DNA from 2 places in the Shewanella sp. SP2S2-6 genome. Region 2 is predicted to be linked to the other one. Evidence: riboswitches for the same ligand, from Rfam matches in the RefSeq annotation. Region 2 holds a riboswitch; the other holds the start of a gene.
What was found. Region 2 has a riboswitch for cyclic di-GMP ahead of Q4Q57_RS01480 (glycosyl hydrolase family 18 protein). Riboswitches for the same ligand answer to the same signal wherever they lie in the genome.

Region 1: linked by a shared signal. The riboswitch ahead of gbpA (N-acetylglucosamine-binding protein GbpA) and the one ahead of Q4Q57_RS01480 (glycosyl hydrolase family 18 protein) in region 2 are both predicted to bind cyclic di-GMP.

The regions. Positions count from the first base shown of each region.
Region 1 covers NZ_JAUOEQ010000003.1:92,309-102,023, reverse strand. The annotation lists gene Q4Q57_RS03670 (S46 family peptidase) at 1-1,330, opposite strand, end outside; gene Q4Q57_RS03665 (aromatic amino acid transport family protein) at 1,626-2,801, opposite strand; gene gbpA (N-acetylglucosamine-binding protein GbpA) at 3,368-4,813, opposite strand; cyclic di-GMP riboswitch class I at 4,936-5,035, opposite strand; gene Q4Q57_RS03655 (TMEM165/GDT1 family protein) at 5,447-6,001, shown strand; gene katB (catalase KatB) at 6,128-7,603, opposite strand; gene Q4Q57_RS03645 (YgjV family protein) at 7,943-8,185, opposite strand; gene Q4Q57_RS03640 (PaaI family thioesterase) at 8,289-8,726, opposite strand; gene Q4Q57_RS03635 (hypothetical protein) at 8,833-9,288, opposite strand; gene exeM (extracellular exonuclease ExeM) at 9,399-9,715, opposite strand, start outside.
Region 2 covers NZ_JAUOEQ010000001.1:328,192-337,906, forward strand. The annotation lists gene Q4Q57_RS01455 (DUF418 domain-containing protein) at 1-811, shown strand, start outside; gene Q4Q57_RS01460 (DUF1294 domain-containing protein) at 850-1,389, shown strand; gene Q4Q57_RS01465 (Sbal_3080 family lipoprotein) at 1,472-1,939, shown strand; gene Q4Q57_RS01470 (TIGR00366 family protein) at 2,014-3,369, opposite strand; gene Q4Q57_RS01475 (FKBP-type peptidyl-prolyl cis-trans isomerase) at 3,604-4,074, shown strand; gene Q4Q57_RS01480 (glycosyl hydrolase family 18 protein) at 4,171-6,777, opposite strand; cyclic di-GMP riboswitch class I at 6,892-6,980, opposite strand; gene Q4Q57_RS01485 (ROK family protein) at 7,293-8,078, opposite strand; gene Q4Q57_RS01490 (aminopeptidase P family protein) at 8,471-9,715, shown strand, end outside.

The DNA of each region.
Region 1 (9,715 bases), on a different contig from region 2:
CGCTTGGCGCATAACGACGGTCGATACGCTCCATGCTCGCTTTGAGGCGAGTCATATCACGTTCTTGGAAGCCCGGTTCACGCTGCATATCAGGCAGTTGTTTCTCGTTCGCTAAGCGATATAAGCTGCGCGCCGTTGGCAACATAGTCGTGCTACCAATGTAGCTTAAGATCATGTCACGCTCTTGATGCGCTTTACTCTTGGCAATTAACGCATCTAATTCCGCTAAGGTTTTGCCGTATTTCGCTTCACGGCTGCTGTCTTTAGCTATCCACGCTGCAAGCTCAGCTTCGCGGGCTTTACGGTCCGCAAGCATGGTGGATTTGCCATAAAACTCGATCATCGAGGTGAAGTTTTTCGCATAGTTTGCAAGGCTAGCAATTTGACTCTCGTACTTAATACGTTCGTCACTGCCCTCTGGCGCGGTATCTTTAATGATCTCAATAAAGCGCTCGCGCAATAACTTACCTTCTGGATAAGCCCACTCGAACTGATTTTGCACTTCATTGGCGGTGCGATATCGGTTGGTGCGACCTGGGTAGCCAGCCACCATGACAAAATCGCCATCGCTCACGCCTTTAGCCGATACTTTTAAGAAGCTTTTTGGCTCGTATGGCACGTTATCGCTACTAAAATCGGCAGGTTTGCCCGCTTTAGACACATAGGCACGGTAGAAAGAGAAATCGCCGGTGTGACGTGGCCACATCCAGTTATCGACGTCGCCGCCATATTTACCCACGCTCGCGGCTGGGTTATAGACTAAACGGACGTCGCGAATTTCCAGTTGTTTAACCAGATAATATTCAAGACCGCCGTGGAAGCTATACACTTGGCAACGGTAGCCGTCTTCTTTTTCACATTCAGCCACTAATGCTTTTTCTTGGCTTTCAACGCCTTGATAGAAATCGCTACCCACTTTACCTTCGAGCCCGCCTTTTACGCGCTCGGTCACATTGGTCACATCTTCGGTCACATACACACGTGAACCCGGTGTGGCAGGTAATTCATCGGCGAAGGTCTTAGCTAAAAAACCATCTTGCAGCAGGTTTTTTTCTGGGGTGGAGTTGTATTGAATCGCACCATAGGCACAGTGATGGTTAGTGACCACCAAGCCTTTTGGCGATACGAATGACGCAGTACAGCCACCAAGGCTTATCACGGCGTTCATTGGGAATTCGGTGAGTTTTGAAATCGATTTGGCATCAATTTCTAGCCCTTTTGCTTTTAGCTCATCGGCCATAGCAGGCAGTTGATGGGGCTGCCACATACCTTCGTCAGCCTGAGCGCCAAAACTGGCGGCCACGGCAACTGTGAGTAACCATTTTTTCATTGTGTTAAGTCCGTTTTATGTGAATGAAGCCACGCGCAAGCTGGGCCATGTTCTCGTTTTAATCGTGTTGTTTTTATCTTAAGTCACTGTGTTAAAACCCAGCATCACTCGCTTTAAAACCTAAAAAGCAAAAAGTCAGGCCGGGGCCTGACTTTATCACATCGGATACACTCTATAACAGACTCGGAAAAATTCGCTTACAAAGCAAATACATTCCATCAGCTACATTACATCAACGTTACCCCGCGGCGTTCGCTACAAAACTGACGCTAGCCACGGATTAAATACTAAGCCGCTAAATAGCAACAAATAGCTGGGCGCCCACAATCACAACGCCTAACAAACCTGCCAACACTAAGCCCGCAGAACCACCCGACACTTGATAACCGCCCGGTTGTGTTTGACGTTGACGTAATGCCATCACAATTGGCAAGAAGATGATCATCACCACCAATGGCACGGCCGCGAATCCCAGTACCGCCACAAAACCTTCTGGCAGATACAGAGCACATAACACTGGCGGAGTGAAAGTTAACAACCAGGTCTGTATACGGCCGGCAAACGTCTCTTTAGCACGGGTTAACTCGGCGACAAAGTCATACAGGCTTAAGGTCACCCCGAGGAATGAGGTCACTAAGGCTAAATCGGCGAATAACGAAATACATTTGCTGATCCAAGGCGTATGGGCAATATCCTGCAATGCCGTCACCAGTGACGGTAATGAACCTTCGAAACCACTGACTTCATAGCCGCCTACTGTGCCTAGGGTCACCAACAACCAAAGCACATAACAAGCCAGTGGAATCGTCGAGCCGATTAACAATACCTTACGCAGCGAAACCGCATCGCCATCCAGATAACGCACTAAAGTGGCGATACAAACGTGGAAACCGAACGAAGTAAACACTACGGGAATTGCCGCCATCCAACTGCTGGTCATCGACTCGGCAATCGCGCCCGTTGCCATGCTGGCAATACTGACTTCAGGCAGGAGAAATAACACCACAACCACCAGCAGTAAAATCATTAACGAAAACAGGAAGCGGGACACTTTATCGACCCAAGCTACACCGAGCGCCGCAAATCCACCCAACACTAAGGTAAACAACAATACGGCGACTTGATTATCGAGCACGATATCGAACATGTTCTTCGCTTTAAGCACTAATAACGAAGAACCACCAGTGAGATAAGCCGCGGTCAAGGCAAACAATAAACTCAGGAAAGAAGCTCCTTGAATAATTTGACCTTTTTTACCCAGTAATTTACCCGTAATAGCATGCACGTTATCGCCCACGCCAGTGCGTAAGTTAATTTCGAGCATCAATAATGAGGTATAGGCAGATACGCCCCAAATAACGACGAGTAACACTAACGCCGGAATAATACCTAAAGCCGCGGTAGCTAAAGGTAAGGCTAACATACCTGCGCCAATGGCCGTCCCGGCAACGATGGCGATCGAGCCTAACATTTTTGAATTCACACAATAGTCCTGTTCAATGATTAATTATTATTTTATTTGAGTAAGATTTGAACCGATAAAGCCTTGCGTCTTAAATCGAAATAAGCAACACATCACTTAAAGCAGCTTCAAAAAGCATCCAATCGGATCTCATTCCTGCAGATCAATTGGCCCCAATAGCTTTTGAATATTTCAACCCAGTAGCCATTGAGGCTAACTAAATCGGTTGCATAAAAGTGGCATGACTTTCAATTGTGATAATCCTAATAACAACATAGGTAAAATAGATAGTTTGGGACATTAACAGAGCCAAACCCAGTGGGCAAGCCAGTTGTGAACAAAGATAAGTCGCGCACTGTACGGTAACAACTTAATAGCGCTGTGATAAACGAAAACATACAAGCTAACAAAATCGCTACCTTTGTTGGAAATACGTGGGGTTCAGCATTGTGGGGGAATCGAGGTAAAACGTATATTTTGACAGTCGCAAGCGCGCTGAATATGGGCTTAAACATATTCGCTGTGTTTAAGCCCAATCACCTCATGTTGAGAATCAATTAACTCAACATGTTAATTTACAGTTCAGTCCACGCCATAGTCCAAGAAGCGCCAACACCTGGCTCAAATCCTGTGGCAGAAACCGACCACTGCATGCAATAGCCGCTATAGGGGAATGGCTTACATTGATACACTTTGCCATTTTTAGGCTGTAACACTGTAGTGCCTGCAACGTAACCTTTCACCCCTTCAGGGAAGACAAAATCCGCTTCCGGCGTTGGTGCTTGATCCTTTAAGAAGAGATCAAAGTTCTGCTGAATAACATCACCTTGTTTAGGCTCAGCTTTAACCTGCAAGTGATAATGCCCAGCTTTAGGCGCAACCACGTCTAACACTAAGCTCGCGCTGGTATTGTTAACGGTTTGACTGACAAAACCGGCTGCCGTGCCATCGTGACTAAACAAATACGCAGACACTAACATTTCAGCATTGCTAGTGACGTCAAAACGAACCTGCGCCGCGCCGTCGATAATTTGATAATCGTCGGCAAGTGAAGTGACTTCTAAGCTGTTGCCCGGTGCGGGCGCCAGATCAAATCCCACTTCGACACGCTCAATACCTGAAGTCGTCGCAGTAAAAATGTCGTTTTTGCCATACACAGGCTCAATCACACCTGATGCATTTTTTTGTCCCGCTTTTAACTGAGACTGCTGGGCATTAATCGCGCTCGCTAATAGGAAAGGCCAATTTTGTTTATCACCTTGAGTCGCATCGCTAATGGTAATGACTGTTTGCTTAGCCGGTTGCTCACCATTGGCATCGAACACTCGGGTCATCACTTTATCGCCCGCCTTGAGATCGAGTGACGGATTGATGTCGCCCACATCGAGCCATTCACCCGGTACGACGGGACCCGAATCTAAGTTCACATCGATAGCATTGTAGAAACTGTTGGTGGTATCGCCCACTTCCCACACGGCTAGAATCACTTGATAACCGCTGCGACCTTCTGGCACATAGCAGTCATGGGTCACTAACTTAGGCGGCTGCACCATGCCACCATCGACCACGCAGAATGGCGCTAAGTCAAAGCTCGCACGGCTTAAAGCTTGGTTTTGATTCCAATCTTGGCGAGTTAAATAATAACGCCAATTGCGGGTGACATGATTGGCAGTGAACTGCCAGCTGAACTTATTCCAGCCCGCTTTAATATCTGTCTTTGACCAACGGCTGGGACTCTGTTCATCTAAAGGCGAGAAAGCACCATTACCCGCACTCGCCAGTTTGCCATCCGCAGGACCTGACTCAGGAAAACCCGATGGCCCTTCAACGCTTTGCGGTTCCCATTGCACCGCGCCACAGTTGGCATTGTTGCCGGTTTTACAGGCATAGGAACGTGACTCTGGCGCCACAACATAACCGTGTGCCTGTGCAGAAATACTCACAAATGTATTTGCCGCCATCACTGCGGCGGCCAATAAACTTAATTTAGAAACAGGGGAAAAAACAGTAGGATTTGCCACTTTAATGCACTCCATTTGCACCCATCTTTGCCAGTATTGGCTTGGGCTTAGGTATAAAAGTGGTATTTGGGCAAACAACAGCATTAAACAGCAGTCGTTTATCTTTCACAGAAATCGAATTCTGCGGCAACTCCGCTATCTTAGTTCACTAAAAAATCCATTTACAACCTTAGACCGGAAGCTTTGCGTCCTAACTTTTCAATTAGTTTGCCAAATACGGTAGGTGTCATCGAATCACTACGAGTTAACAATATGTAATCAGGTAGAAATGACTTGGCTAAATTAGCAACAAAAGACAACGCTGTCAAAAAAATAATCCATTTATATTCATATAATTACAGAATGTCGCGCGGTATTATTCTGACACCCGTCAAACATTCATTCATGCCTACTGTAATAAACTCGTGCTTGAAACCGAAATTCACTTAGGTATAATGCCCACCTCGCTTCGGGGGAGTAGCTAACTGGATGTCGAACCATCGTCATCTAGGGTGAACATCAACATACTTGGCCACACGCCATGGTGTTCACAGCAAATCATCGATTTGCCCAGCAAGACCTGAGTACAATGACTGCACCTAGGGGTGGACGGTTTATTGTGCTTATGTCTTAACCACCCCTAAAGGATCACACTTGGAAGCCCTACTTGCCTCAACCTTTACGGTTGCTATTGCCGAAATTGGCGATAAAACTCAATTACTTGCACTTATTCTCGCCGCAAGATTTAAAAATAAAACCGCCATTATTTTAGGTATTTTTCTATCAACGTTATTCAACCATTTTGCCGCCGCTTGGATTGGCCAATGGGCGATTAACTGGGTCAGCCCAGATCTTGCCCGCTATTTAGTTGCCGCGTCCTTCTTCGCGATTGCCCTTTGGGTGTTAATCCCAGATAAAGTCGATGCTGAAGAGAGCCGTTTCTATAAAATGGGCCCCTTCCTCGCCACCTTTATCCTGTTTTTCATCGCCGAGATGGGGGATAAAACGCAAATCGCAACGGTAGTGTTAGCCGCAAAATACGATTCATTAACTATGGTGGTTGCAGGCACAACCTTAGGCATGCTGCTTGCCAATGTACCTGTGGTGATCGCAGGCCATTTCAGCGCCGAAAAATTACCTATGTTGTGGATACACCGCGGCTGCGCCGTATTGTTCGCACTGTTAGGCGTTGTCACTCTGCTGTTCTAAATACTTTAAAGCTTGAATTGCCGCAACAAAAAGGCCAGTGATAAACATCACTGGCCTTTCTACTTACGACGGTTTTATTGAGATAAACAGTGTCGACTCAGAAGCTTAACTTCTTAGAAACGCAGTTTATAGCCCTAATGCCGTTCTAATACGTTGACCGTAATCCGCATCGGCTTGTTCGAAATGCGCCACCATGCGTTGCTGCACATCTAAGCTTGTTTGACTTAGTGAACCCGAAATTGTTGCCACTAAGCGCGCTTTCTCCGCTTCAGAGAAGATGCGATACAGATTACCCGCTTGGGTATAATCGTCTTGGTTATAACGACTGTAACGCGCCGCTTCACCTTCTAAACGCAATGGTGGTTCGCTAAAGTTTACTGGCTCAACCAAGGCATCAGCAGTGCTGTTCGGGCCATAGTTTGCCGAAGCGTCGCCACCCGTTTGGCTACCATGGTAAGGGCATTGTGTGCCAGCCATAGCGCCCGCCCGTTGATGGTGATTTGCCTTAGCCGCATGTGGGCAGTTCACCGGTAACTGGTTGTAGTTGGCACCAATACGGTAACGCTGGGCATCTGCATAGGCAAATAAACGCGCTTGCAACATCTTGTCGGGTGAAGATCCAACACCGGGAACCAAATTACTAGGTGCCAATGCCACTTGCTCAACTTCAGCAAAGTAGTTTTGTGGCAGACGATTCAGTTCTAATACACCAATCTCAAGCAATGGATAGTCGCTATGCGGCCAAACCTTAGTTAAATCAAATGGATTAATATGGTAAGTATTAGCATCCGCCTCAGGCATGATCTGCACGTTAACCGTCCAACGCGGGAAATTGCCATCGGTAATCGCCACCACCATATCGCGCTGTGATGAATCGGGATCTATCCCCTTTAATTTATCAGCCTGTTCATTAGTTAAGTTGACTACGCCTTGCTGGGATTTAAAGTGAAACTTCACCCAGAAACGCTCGCCCTTGGCATTCCACAGCGAGAAAGTGTGTGAACCATAACCGTGCATTTGACGGTAGTTGGCTGGAATACCGCGATCCGACATCAAAATGGTCACTTGATGCATGGCTTCAGGGTTTAATGACCAAAAGTCCCACATGGCCTGCGGATCTTTTAAGTTTGTCTTAGGGTTACGCTTTTGCGTATGGATAAAGTCTGGGAACTTAATTCCGTCACGCAAGAAGAAAGTCGGCGTATTATTACCCACAATATCGTGATTTCCGCGAGCCGTGTAGAAACGTAAACCAAAGCCGCGTGGATCGCGCTCAGCATCAGCTGAGCCCATTTCGCCACCGACGGTTGAGAAACGAATAAAGGTTTCAGTTTGCTTACCAACGCCATTGAAATGGTCGGCAATGGTGTAATCGCTTAAATCTTTGGTCAGGGTAAATGTGCCGTAAACGCCAGTACCTTTGGCATGCACGATACGCTCAGGAATACGCTCACGGTTGAAATGGGCTAACTTTTCAATTAAATGCCAATCCTGTAATAGCAAAGGACCACGTTCACCCGCCGACAGTGAGTTTTGATCGTCGGCCACTGGGGCACCATTTTGGCTCGTTAAGTACTGACTTGTTTGATGTTGTTGACTCATGCCCTGCTCCTTAGTCTTGATTGCTGGTTAACCAGGTTTCAATTAAATCGTAAATGGTGGCCATGGTTTATCTCCTTGGCTGCGACGTGTTGTCGATGGAGCAAGAATAGATAATTACCAACAAAGAATAAAACGATTAAACTAGATTCATGCAATCTACAAAAAAGATTAGAAGCGAGATAGCAAAGTAGATAAACGATTGCGCGGACTCACAGCCAATGATTCGCTCACATCATTTAAGATGCGGTTGAAAACCAACATGGCTGCTCGCTGCGATGAAGCTGAGTGCTGTAAAGCAAAGTGCGGTACAAGCAAGCGGAGAAAGATGATGCGTTGCCATTAACTGGCGGGTGAGTCGGCTTCGCGGTAAAGCTTAACCAGATAATAAGTGTCAATCAGTACGATAAAAAAGTTCACTAAGGCAACAGGATAAGCCCCAATTGCTACGCCGTAGGCCACAAATAAAGCCGCGCCGATGAGATTCCACCAGCGCAGTTTTTTGATGTTCGACATCATCAGTGATATTGCGACGACCACAGACGCTAAATAACCAACCCATTCCCAAATTGTCGCGTTATCCATATCTAATCCTTATTTATATATTATTTAAATCAAACGATTGATACGCCATTCACACCACAGGAAATAGGCTGGGCTATTGCATTTAGCATTTAGCATTTAGCATTTAGCGTTTAACGACAGCCGCCGTCATCCGTGAAATACAGGTCAGTTCACCGGCGCTGTTATGGATTAACACTTCCCATACAGAGCTGCGTTTTCCTAAATGAATAGGCTTAGCCGTGGCGGTTAATAGTCCATTACGGGAAGCCCGTAAGTGGTTAGCGTTAATTTCTTGACCGACACAATAGTACTGCTCAAAATCCACCGCGAAATTTGCCGCATAGCTAGCAACGGTTTCAGCAAGCGCGACATTCGCGCCGCCATGGACTATCCCCAAAGGGTTATGCACCGCTGGACTGGCTGGCATAGTTGCCTTCATATAATCGTCGCCAATCTCACTGATCTCAATCCCTAAGGTCTGCATCAAGGTGCCTTTGCCGCCCATACCGGCATCTAAACGCGCGCAATCCTCTAACGTGACAGCTCTAAACCAAATACTCATTGCAACTTCCTAGTCAATAAAACCAATCAGCAGTTTACTGCGAAGTAGATGAAGTTCAACTAGTTTTGCGCTAAGCCAGTCCCGTCAATCTCGGCAAAAATAAGACTCAAACTAACCATTGTTTAGTGATACTCAACCGACTAAACCAGACGAGAAACAATCCCCAGAACACCACCACACTCGGCATGATTAATGCGTCAGCTCCTAGCACCACAGCCGCTTGTTGAATGCAAAACACATAGCTCATTTGCAACAAAACCGCGATAAGTGAGGCAACCAGCACTTTATAGGCAAGGGATTTTCGTAAAAACAACAATAGACATCCTAGAACGCCCGACACCACAGCAAAGCCAAATATCGCATCAACGAAAGCCGGCGTGGTTTCATAGAGTTTGATTTGATCTGGGCTCATTTGCGCCAAGGCATCCGGCGTCATGGTCATTTGGATCACAAAGGCCATCAGCCCCATGATATTCCACAATAAACTGAGCGTTGCGACAAAGTAAAACCACAATGGCGCTTTCTCTTTAATGGTTTTCAGCGGATTTGAGACTGTATCCATACTCACTCCTAATAAAAACTGAAAAAAACAACTAAAAAAGGGATGGCGAACCATCCCTTCGTTTCAGTCTAGCTCACAAATAACACTTGTGAGTTAACCCGTTACACAGGTTAACGGCGACGACGTTGTAAACCAAACAAGGACATCAGTGCTAAACCTAAATAACCCAAAGCACCGCCATCATCTTTAGGCGTTGGCTCAGGTTTTGGTGGCACTACTGGCGCTGGGTAGCTTAAGGCAACGATCACAGGATCGTGGTCCGATGCAGAGAACGCATTTTCAGATTTAGCCAGATCACCAGAGAACTTCTTACCGTATTCAAACAGGTTAGATTCCACTGAGTTGATGTGCCAATCTTCAATATCCACTAAACGTTTGGCTAAGCTAGCATTGGCTAAAGCGTGATCTAAGTTGCCTAGCTCGCCGT
Region 2 (9,715 bases):
TATCTGGCCAGGTGATATTTTATTAACCTATGGGATCAGCGGATTTTTAGCTTTGTGTTACAAAGATTTAAGTATTGAAGCCCTTAAGCGCAAAGCGAATATTTTTATTTTAAGCGCCTTAGTGATCATCACGCTGATTAGCTTTACGGGCAGCGATGAACCTTTCACTCGAGAATCGAGTCTATTTGCAGAGCAATACGGAGCATGGACCTCAAGCTATGCCGACCAATTGTTCCTGCATTTGATACAAGTGGGTTATATGGCGTTGGTGATCCCTTTTACCATAATGTGGTTTACGGCGGGCTTAATGTTGCTCGGCATGGCCTTGTATCAACAGGGAACTTTTGAGCGGGGGTTTAGCAAGCCACAACTGCTGAAATTAGTGCTCGCCAGTGTGACGGTATCGCTACTCGATATCGGTTTAGACTTTAGCAATAATCCTATTCTAGTGACGTTTTCAGATGTGTTGATCATGCTAAGCGCTATTCCAATGGCGCTGATTTACATTCATATTATGGTTAAAATTTGCCAGAACAATCCTAATAGACTGACTCCATTGCAAAATGTTGGCAAGCTTGCTTTTAGTCTCTATATTCTGCAATCCATCGTTGGCGTGTTAGTGTTTAGGCACTTAGCTCCAGAATTGCTATTGAGTCTAGACAGATGGGGATACATGGCCATGGCACTGGTTTATTCAGTAGTGCAATTACTGTTAGCCAGCCTGTACTTACGCTATTTCAAGCAAGGGCCATTGGAAAAACTTTGGCGCCACCTCGCGTTTAAAAAATACGCTGCATCACAAGAACGCTAGCAAGCTTAAAAACACTGACACGAGATTGATACCAGATAATGACGAATTCAAAACCAGCCAAAACGGGCAACAGCGCTTCACCTCAAACTAATCGTGCTCAAAAGAATCGACCACAAAGCAGTCGTGCTCAGAACAGTCGCACTTCAAACAATCGTGCCCAAACAAACAATCGAGCCCAAAGTAGCCGTACTCAAAAATCCAATGCAGCCACTTCAGGCTCAAGCCTTATGCCGCTGTTATTGGTGGTGATTTTTCTTGCTGGTTTAATCGGCGCAGCGCAGCAACATATGCTGCCCTACGGCATTGCGGGCATGTACCTCACACTGAGCCTGCTAACCTTTATCGCCTACGCTATCGATAAATCCGCCGCAAAACGCGGTAAATGGCGCACGAAAGAAAGCACTTTGCATCTGCTCGCCCTCGTGGGTGGTTGGCCCGGCGCCCTGTTTGCCCAAAACGTGTTAAGGCACAAGTCAGTTAAAGCCTCATTTAGAAACGTCTTCTGGCTAACCGTTGTCGCTAACTTAGCCGTGCTGGGTTATGGCATAAAAACCGGCGCCGTAGATATGTTTATCTAGCAAGCTATGGATTCTATGAAAATCTAAAGTTTGTCACTAAAACGCTTTAACTTATTTTAATACAAAAACAAAAGGTTAAATTATGAAAAAATTTTTAGTTGCAGTTTTGGGTGTTGCAATACTATCGGGTTGTGCCGCACCTCGCTATACAGCAAAACCAATAGAAACAAATACTAACAATGTAGAAATAGTCATTATTAAAGATAAAGAAACACGTGACGGCTTCCAAGAAACAATGGAGACATGGCTAAAAGCAAATAATTACACCTACACAGTGCAGCCTGATGATTCTAAACATGATTTAAATAAACTCACATTAGAATATGAAGGCAATTGGACTTGGGACTTGGCATTATATTTAAAAAGCGCTGAAATTAACGCATTTCAGAATGGCCAAAGAGTTGGCAGTGTTAAGTTTCAAGTACCCTATACTGCGAACCCGAGTAAGTTTGGTAATGCTGCGAATCGTATTAGCTATATGATGTCAGCTCTATTTGGTCAAATCACTGCTGATGAAGCAACAAAAAAAGTAAATGGTTCAAGCGATTAATATCATTGAAACCTTAACTAAAAAACAGGGTAATCATAGAATTACCCTGTTTAGTTTTGCACTGTTTATTATCTTTAAAACCAGCTCAACGCGATACTGATAATCACGCCTGTGATCATCAACTGCATTAAACAAAATCCCATAATATCCCGCGCTTTTAAGCCCGCAATTGCCAGCACGGGCAGTGCCCAGAAAGGTTGAATAAGGTTAGTCCAGGCATCACCCCAAGCTACGGCCATAGCTACCCGAGCAACATCGGCGCCCAAGGCTTCGGCAGCGGGTAACATAATCGGCGCCTGCACGGCCCATTGCCCCCCTCCCGATGGCACAAAAATATTCACAATTCCTGCACTGATAAAGCTCCAAAATGGCAGGCTCTCGGCACTGGCTATGGCCACAAAACCTTCCGAAATACTTTGGGCTAAACCCGACTGCACCATCACCGCCATAATGCCCGCATAGAAAGGGAATTGGATCACAATCCCTGCGCCGCCCTTAATGGCCTCATTCAAGCTGGTTAATAAACTGCGTGGCGTTTGATGTAAGAGGATGGCGAGAAACAAGAATAAGAAGTTCACTAAGTTAAGGTTTAAGCTGCCGCCCTGTACCCAAAAGTAATAGCCTAAGTACACAAGCCCAGCGCCACCGACGCTCCAGCCGAGTAAGCGGCTATTTTCAAGCTTATCCGCAGGTCGGCTTTCAAGCTGACACTCGCTCACATTGGCAGGGGTAAACTCCAGCGCCGAAGCTGCGGGGTCGCTGCCTTTGTCGTCAAGGGCACTTGGGTCGACATAAATGCTGTCCTTGTCTTCAGGCAGCATAAAGCGATTCACTAATGGCATGACCACAAAAAGAATCGCCACTAACAGTAAGTTAAAGCTCGCGAAAATGGTTTCACTGGTGGGGATAATGCCAATTTGTGCTTCAGAGAAATGCCCCGCCGTTGCTATGGTTAATGGGATAGAACCCGCAAGCCCACCATGCCAAACCACAAAGCCAGAATAGGCGCTGGCGACCAGCAGCCGATAATCCACTTTCACTTTACGCGCTAAGGCTTTGGCAAATAACGCGCCCACCACTAGCCCGAATCCCCAGTTAATCCAACTGGCGGCCAGTGAGACCAAGGTCACTAAAATAATGGCTTGCGGTGCCGATTTAGCGAATCCTGCAATCGCATCGAGCAGCTTTTTAATCGGCGGCGAGCTTGCCAGCATGAATCCCGCCACCAGCACTAACAGCATCTGCATCGAAAAACTCAGCAAGGTCCAAAAGCCATCGCCCCAATAATTGATGACTTCCAGCGGAGTTTTGTGTTCTGCGACCACAGCTGCAATTAACACCACTAAGGTGAGTAAAAGGACGAAAATATAGGGATCGGGTAGATATCGGTCGACGAGTTTGACCAAAGGTTTTGCCGCTTTGTTTAACATAGACTTTCCTTGTTTATTATCTAAATTCTAGTTTTTATCTGTTTTTATTGAATTTTTATTGAGTATTAAGCCAACAGATTAAGCGATCTCTAAAGCGGGATAAAGTCTTGAGGGGATTTTTAACGCCTTGAAGTGGTAGCAACAGATATCCCCCTCAATGCAGGTGCGAGTGCCAATAGCATCTCAAGCTAAAAAACTGATAATATGGCGAAAATTAACTAAGGTGCTCTTTATATGAAAATGTTACTTGCCGTTGCTGTGATTGCTGGGGTGATTTTTTACTTCTTTACCTCGATGAACGGCCAAAAAGCCGCCCAAGAGAATATCCGTTTAGGCAATGAATTTTTAACGCAAAACAAAACTAAAGAAGGTGTTATCACCACAGCTTCGGGTTTGCAATATCAAGTGTTAACTCAAGGCGATGGCACAGTTCATCCTAAAGCCAGCGATACAGTGACAGTGCATTACCATGGCACTTTGATCGACGGTACTGTGTTTGATAGTTCGGTTGATCGCGGCGAGCCTATCGCATTTCCGCTTAATCGGGTGATTAAAGGTTGGACCGAGGGCGTACAACTTATGGTCGTTGGCGATAAAGTGCGTTTCTTTATCCCGAGTGAACTCGCCTACGGCAACAGCAGCACGGGCAAGATTGGCGGTGGTTCAGTGCTCATTTTTGATGTAGAACTGCTTAAGATTGATTAAATCTGTCTGCAATGAGCCTAATCGCATAATAAAAAGCCCTGCATTATCGCAGGGCTTTTGTCTCTATAACTCAAATAATATTAGTATGTTGGATGATTAAGGACAGCTTGCAGCGCCAATATCAACCCACACCGCCGCAACGCCAGGTACATCACCTTTAGTCCAGTAACTCGCCTTCCATAAACGACCGTTATAGCTGGTAGTTTGACCGCCGTTGTACACCACACCCGCATCCCAACCGAGATCAACTTGGCTGAGTAGCTGCCATTGATCAGCGGTGCGAGATGGCGTATTGCCCTGCGTCCAGTACTTGGCTTTCCATACCAACTGACTGTGACTCACAGTATCGCCCGTGTTGTACACCACACTGGTTTGCCAAGCAGGATAGTTACCGGCATTAGGATCGGTTGCATCACAACCACCACCGATCACTTTTGGCGTCACGGTCAGATTAGTCGATGCGCTCGCATCCAAGGCACCATCGGAAACCAGCACGCTCAAACCATAGCTGGTCGCTTCGGTGACATTAGGCCCAGTGACCACTAAGGTGGCACTATTTTGTCCGGTTGCCGACACGCCAGCGGGCACAGTCCAAGCGTAAGTTAAGGCATCACCGTCGGCATCAGAGGCACTCGCCACTATGCTAACAGTTTTACCCGCTTCCACTGTTGCAGTGGCAGCTACACTCACCACGGGAGCTTGGTTCGGAGTATCCGCCTTATTGGTCACTGTCACTAAATCTGTGGCAGATAACCCTTCTGGATCAGTGACTTTAAGGCTAAAACCATAGACAACATCGGTTTGCGTTGCACTCAGTTGAATCGTCGCATTCGCCATATCGGCGTTTGCGATGGCAATCGTTGGGCCAGACACTTGAGTCCAAAGATACGTCAGCGCCTCATTTTCAGGATCGCGCGATCCGCCACCATTGAGCACCACATCGGCGGGACCTGTGACATTCACATCCGCACCTGCATTGGCAATCGGCGCTTTATTCACCGGTGGCGTAGTTCCTTCGCCATGACCTAAACCTTCGTGCATCGCATTTAGAATATCGCCGTTATCGGCATCAATTTCCCATGCAAATAAACCACCTAGCTGATTGGCAAGCACATATTGGCCCTTGGCTTTAACGGAACGCGCATCATCGAAAGTGATTAAATCTCCCGTAGATGCCTTGAACAATGATGGCGCCTCGGCCGTTTCGTCATAGCTGTAAGTCCAACCGCTCCCCATGTACTCGTTCACTATCTGGCGATAATCCACCACGCCATCTTCCCATGTGCCTTTCACTTTGCCCGTCGCTGTCCCTGTGAATGGGTTATTGCCCGTGTAGCCATTCACGCCTGTCCAGCCGCGGCCGTACATAGCGGCACCAACCACAATTTTTCCTGGAGTAACACCTTGAGCTAACAGAGCTTTAATACCCTTGTCTGTGGTATAGCGGGTATCAGGATCCCAACTCGCCTCATAAAGATTGGTTTGATGACCGAGTTCAGTGTTCGTCCAACCGCCATTGAAGTCGTAACTCATTAAGAAGATGTAATCCATGTACTGCTGAGCGGCCTGATAATCGACCTTTGCCATTTTTTGAGCATCGATACCAATTGCGGAAGTCAGTTCATAGGTACGACCCGTCTCAGCACTTAACTCGTCGAGCATGGCGCGCAGTTCACGCATCAGGGTCACATAGGTTTCACCGTCATTGGCATTACCTAAGTTTGGATTCGCACCGCCACCACCTGGATATTCCCAATCAATGTCGACACCATCAAAGAACTTCCACGTTTGCAGGAATTCCTTCACCGATGCGACAAAAGTATCGCGCTTAGTTTTATCGCCAAAGTAGAAGAAGGGATCAGATAGCGTCCAGCCACCGACCGAAGGCAAAATCTTTAGATCGGGGTGGGCTTGCTTCAGCGCCATCAATTGACCGAAGTTGCCTTTGTAGGGATCAGAGTAGTCACTCACGCCCGCCTGTGGCATTTGGACCGCCGCCCAAGGATCGTGGATAGCGACTTTAAAATCTTCACGGCCACTACAGGCACGTTGCAGCGCTTGGAAACTGCCGTCGATTTCTTTCAAACTATCGTTAATGCCATCACCACCACAAATAGGGGTAAAGCCATATAAAATATGAGTTAAGTTCTGTGCTGGGATCTTATCGACTGGGAACTTACGGCCATACACACCCCATTCTACAAAGTAACTGCCGACCACTTTGCCCGACTTGTTAACGTATGGGCGATTGTTTTCTTTAAGCGGAGCATTGAGTGGCACTAAATGGCTGCCATCGGTATCGGCCACGAGAATTTCTTTGGTATCGCTCGCCGTACAACCATCGCTGTTACACAGTTGCACTTGCATCTGATAACGGCCGCCTTTGTTCACCTTAAAATTAGCGGTGCCCGAAGCACCAGAGGGGCCCTCCCAAGCGACATTGCCGTTGAGCAGCACTTGAGCTTTATTGCCCACATCACCACTCCAAAGGTTCCAGCTGACTGAAACGTCGGCAGCATCTTTAATGGTCACCAACTGATTGTAAGCCGTAGCGGCTTGATTAACTTCGATAATAGCGAACTTGGTTTCGCCCCAACCTATAGTCGGTTTGCCGGGCGCTACGGCAAATGCACTGACACTCACGGTAGATGCCAGCGCCGATGCCACCAGCAAGGCTGATGTTGAAATTTGAGTCTTGAACATGAGATATCCCTATTGAATTTTTTATATGAATCAATAAGGCAAACAAAGCGTAGACAGGAAACAACACTCTCTTAAGACCATGCAACACGACTGACAATTGCACGAAGAAAAACCTGTGGTATCCCCGCTATCATAGGTACAGACGAACCCTTAGACCGGAGGCTTTGCGTCCCAGTTTTTCAACTGGTTTGCCTTTTACACGCGATGACAACGTTGTCATTGCGATAATCAGCATAGACGTAAGCGCAATAAAAATGCAACAAAATATTATCAACTAAGGTAGTGGTCTGATAAGAAAGCAATTAAATACAGTTCAGCTATTTCTAATATTTACTTTGATAATTAAGGCTTTGCTGACTATTTTAGCCATAAAAAAACAGGACACGATAAGCCAAAGGCATCACCTGTCCTGTTATCAATTTCACTATTTATGCTGCTAATACTGCTTAAACCACTAGCACTGAGCCGCTGTAATCTAATAATTCAAAACCATTAGCTAACAGCATCTATGATCCTTATGCGCGTGGATAATCCCTTGCGAGCATCACAGATAAACCTCGGCACACTAAGGTTTCCATATCATCGACGCGGTTGATTTTCATCTCAGCTAAGGGCGCGCTCAATGCCATTTGCTTTAAGCTTTCGAGGCAGCCTTTGTAGTAAGGAGCACTGTTCATCATGTTGCCCGCGAGCCAAATCCGATTGGGATTAAATAAATTAACTGTCCACGCCAGCCCCATACCAAGGTAACTGCCCGCACGATATAAATCATCCTGAGTAGTGATGTTACGGCTGCGCACAGAATCGCCACTGGCGAGTTGCTCTAAACTAAATTCGCCTGATTCAGTCATCACGCGGCAATGGCCCAACTCCCCTGCAACCCCCGTCGCACCTGTAAAGGCTTGCCCATTAAACGCAATCGACATCCCTATACCAGTGCCGCACATGACCAACAACTCACAGGCATATTTGGCATCACACGTGGCTTGCATACCCGCATCCATATCGTTGCAGATAAACTTAAGCTCGCCTTGGGTTTTGACTGTATCGAAGCTCAAGCCATTGAGCCCGGGTAACGATTTACAGGCAACCAAACGATTATTTTGTACGAGTCCAGGTACGCCAATCGCTAATTGGTAATGCTGTAAATCGTAATCGCGTTCAAGCGCAGCGATTTGATTATTTAACTCTTCAATTTTAAAACCTTCGCCTGTGGGGATTTTATATTGTTCTGTATGTCCCGCGAGCTGAAGTTCGAACAGGGCTGTCGTACCGCCCACATCTATTGTTAGTATTTGCATCGCTTACTCCACTGATACATGTGCCCCACTCTGACCCCGAGCGGAGATGGCAAATGTTAGCATAGGGTCCAAATGTTAGCGATTGAATAAAACTTAAGTCGCTAATTTGTAAGGAACAAGTCTACAAAAAATATGACTGACATTTTGTTTTACTCAGGTTTTATGCTAAGAATCACACAAATAAATTAAGGGTAAAACACTTAGCTTGCTCATCACAGTCAGCACAAATTCACGATTGTATACAAAATCCTTTATTCGCTCCCCTTGCATCCAGCGCGTTAGGCTTGCGATAATCCGAGCTGGTTAGAACTCAAATAAACATAGACCAATTTATCCTTAGGCAAGCTTTGCCTACCGACTCGCACAGCGTGCCAGTCTCACTTGGAGCCCATATGTCACATTTAATTGCCAGCCGCCTCGGTGCCATTCGCAGCGAATTATCTTCCGCCAATCTCAATGCTTTTATCATTCCCCGCGCCGACGAGTATCTGGGCGAATATGTGCCAGAACATAACGAACGTTTGTACTGGGCAACCAACTTCACTGGCTCGGCAGGTATGGCTATCGTATTGAAAGATAAAGCCGCTATCTTTACCGACGGCCGTTATACGGTTCAAGTTCGTCTGCAAGTGGATGCCGCACTTTTCAGCTATGAAAGCCTGACCGACACGCCACAAATTGAATGGTTATGTGACACGCTGCCAGCGGGATCTCGCGTTGGCTTTGATGCACGCTTGCATACTTTAGCTTGGTATGAAAATGCCAAAGCGACCTTAAGCAAAGCCCAAATTGAATTAGTAGCGGTTGAGCAAAATCCTATCGATTTGCATTGGCAGGATCGCCCCGCACCATCGAGTGCGCCGATCACGCTATTCAGTAACAAGAGTGCCGGTAAAACCAGTCTGCAAAAACGTACTGAAATTGGCGCCTTGGTGAAAAAAGCCGGTGCTGATGTTGCTTTGATTGCCGCCTTAGATTCTTTCTGCTGGCTATTAAACATTCGCGGTAACGATATTCCGCGTCTGCCTGTCGTGCTCGGCAGTGCCCTGCTTCATGCTAATGGCGATATGCTGCTGTTTACCGATTTAAGCAAACTCCCTGAGGGCATTGAGGAGCATGTCGGTGCAGGAGTAAGCTTTAAGGACGAGGCCACGCTCGCCGATACCCTTGCCAGCTTGCAAGGCGTTAAACTGCTGGCCGATCCAAACTCGGCTAACGCTTGGGCACAAAATCTCGCCCGTGAAGCGGGGGCTAAATTGATTGCTGGAATCGATCCCGTTTCTTTGCCTAAAGCACAGAAAAATCCCTCTGAACTTGCCGGAATGCGCGCTTGTCACATTCGTGATGGCGTTGCTGTGAGCCGCTTCCTTGCATGGTTAGATGCCGAAGTCGCCGCCAAGCGTATGCACGATGAAGCCACACTTGCCGATAAATTAGAAAGCTTCCGCCTGCAGGATGAGCGCTATCGCGAGCCAAGTTTCGACACCATTTCAGCAGCGGGCCCCAATGCCGCCATGTGCCATTACAATCACAACAATGGCACACCTGCGATGATGACGATGGACAGCATCTACTTAGTGGATTCTGGCGCGCAATATATCGATGGCACTACAGATGTGACCCGTACTATTGCGATT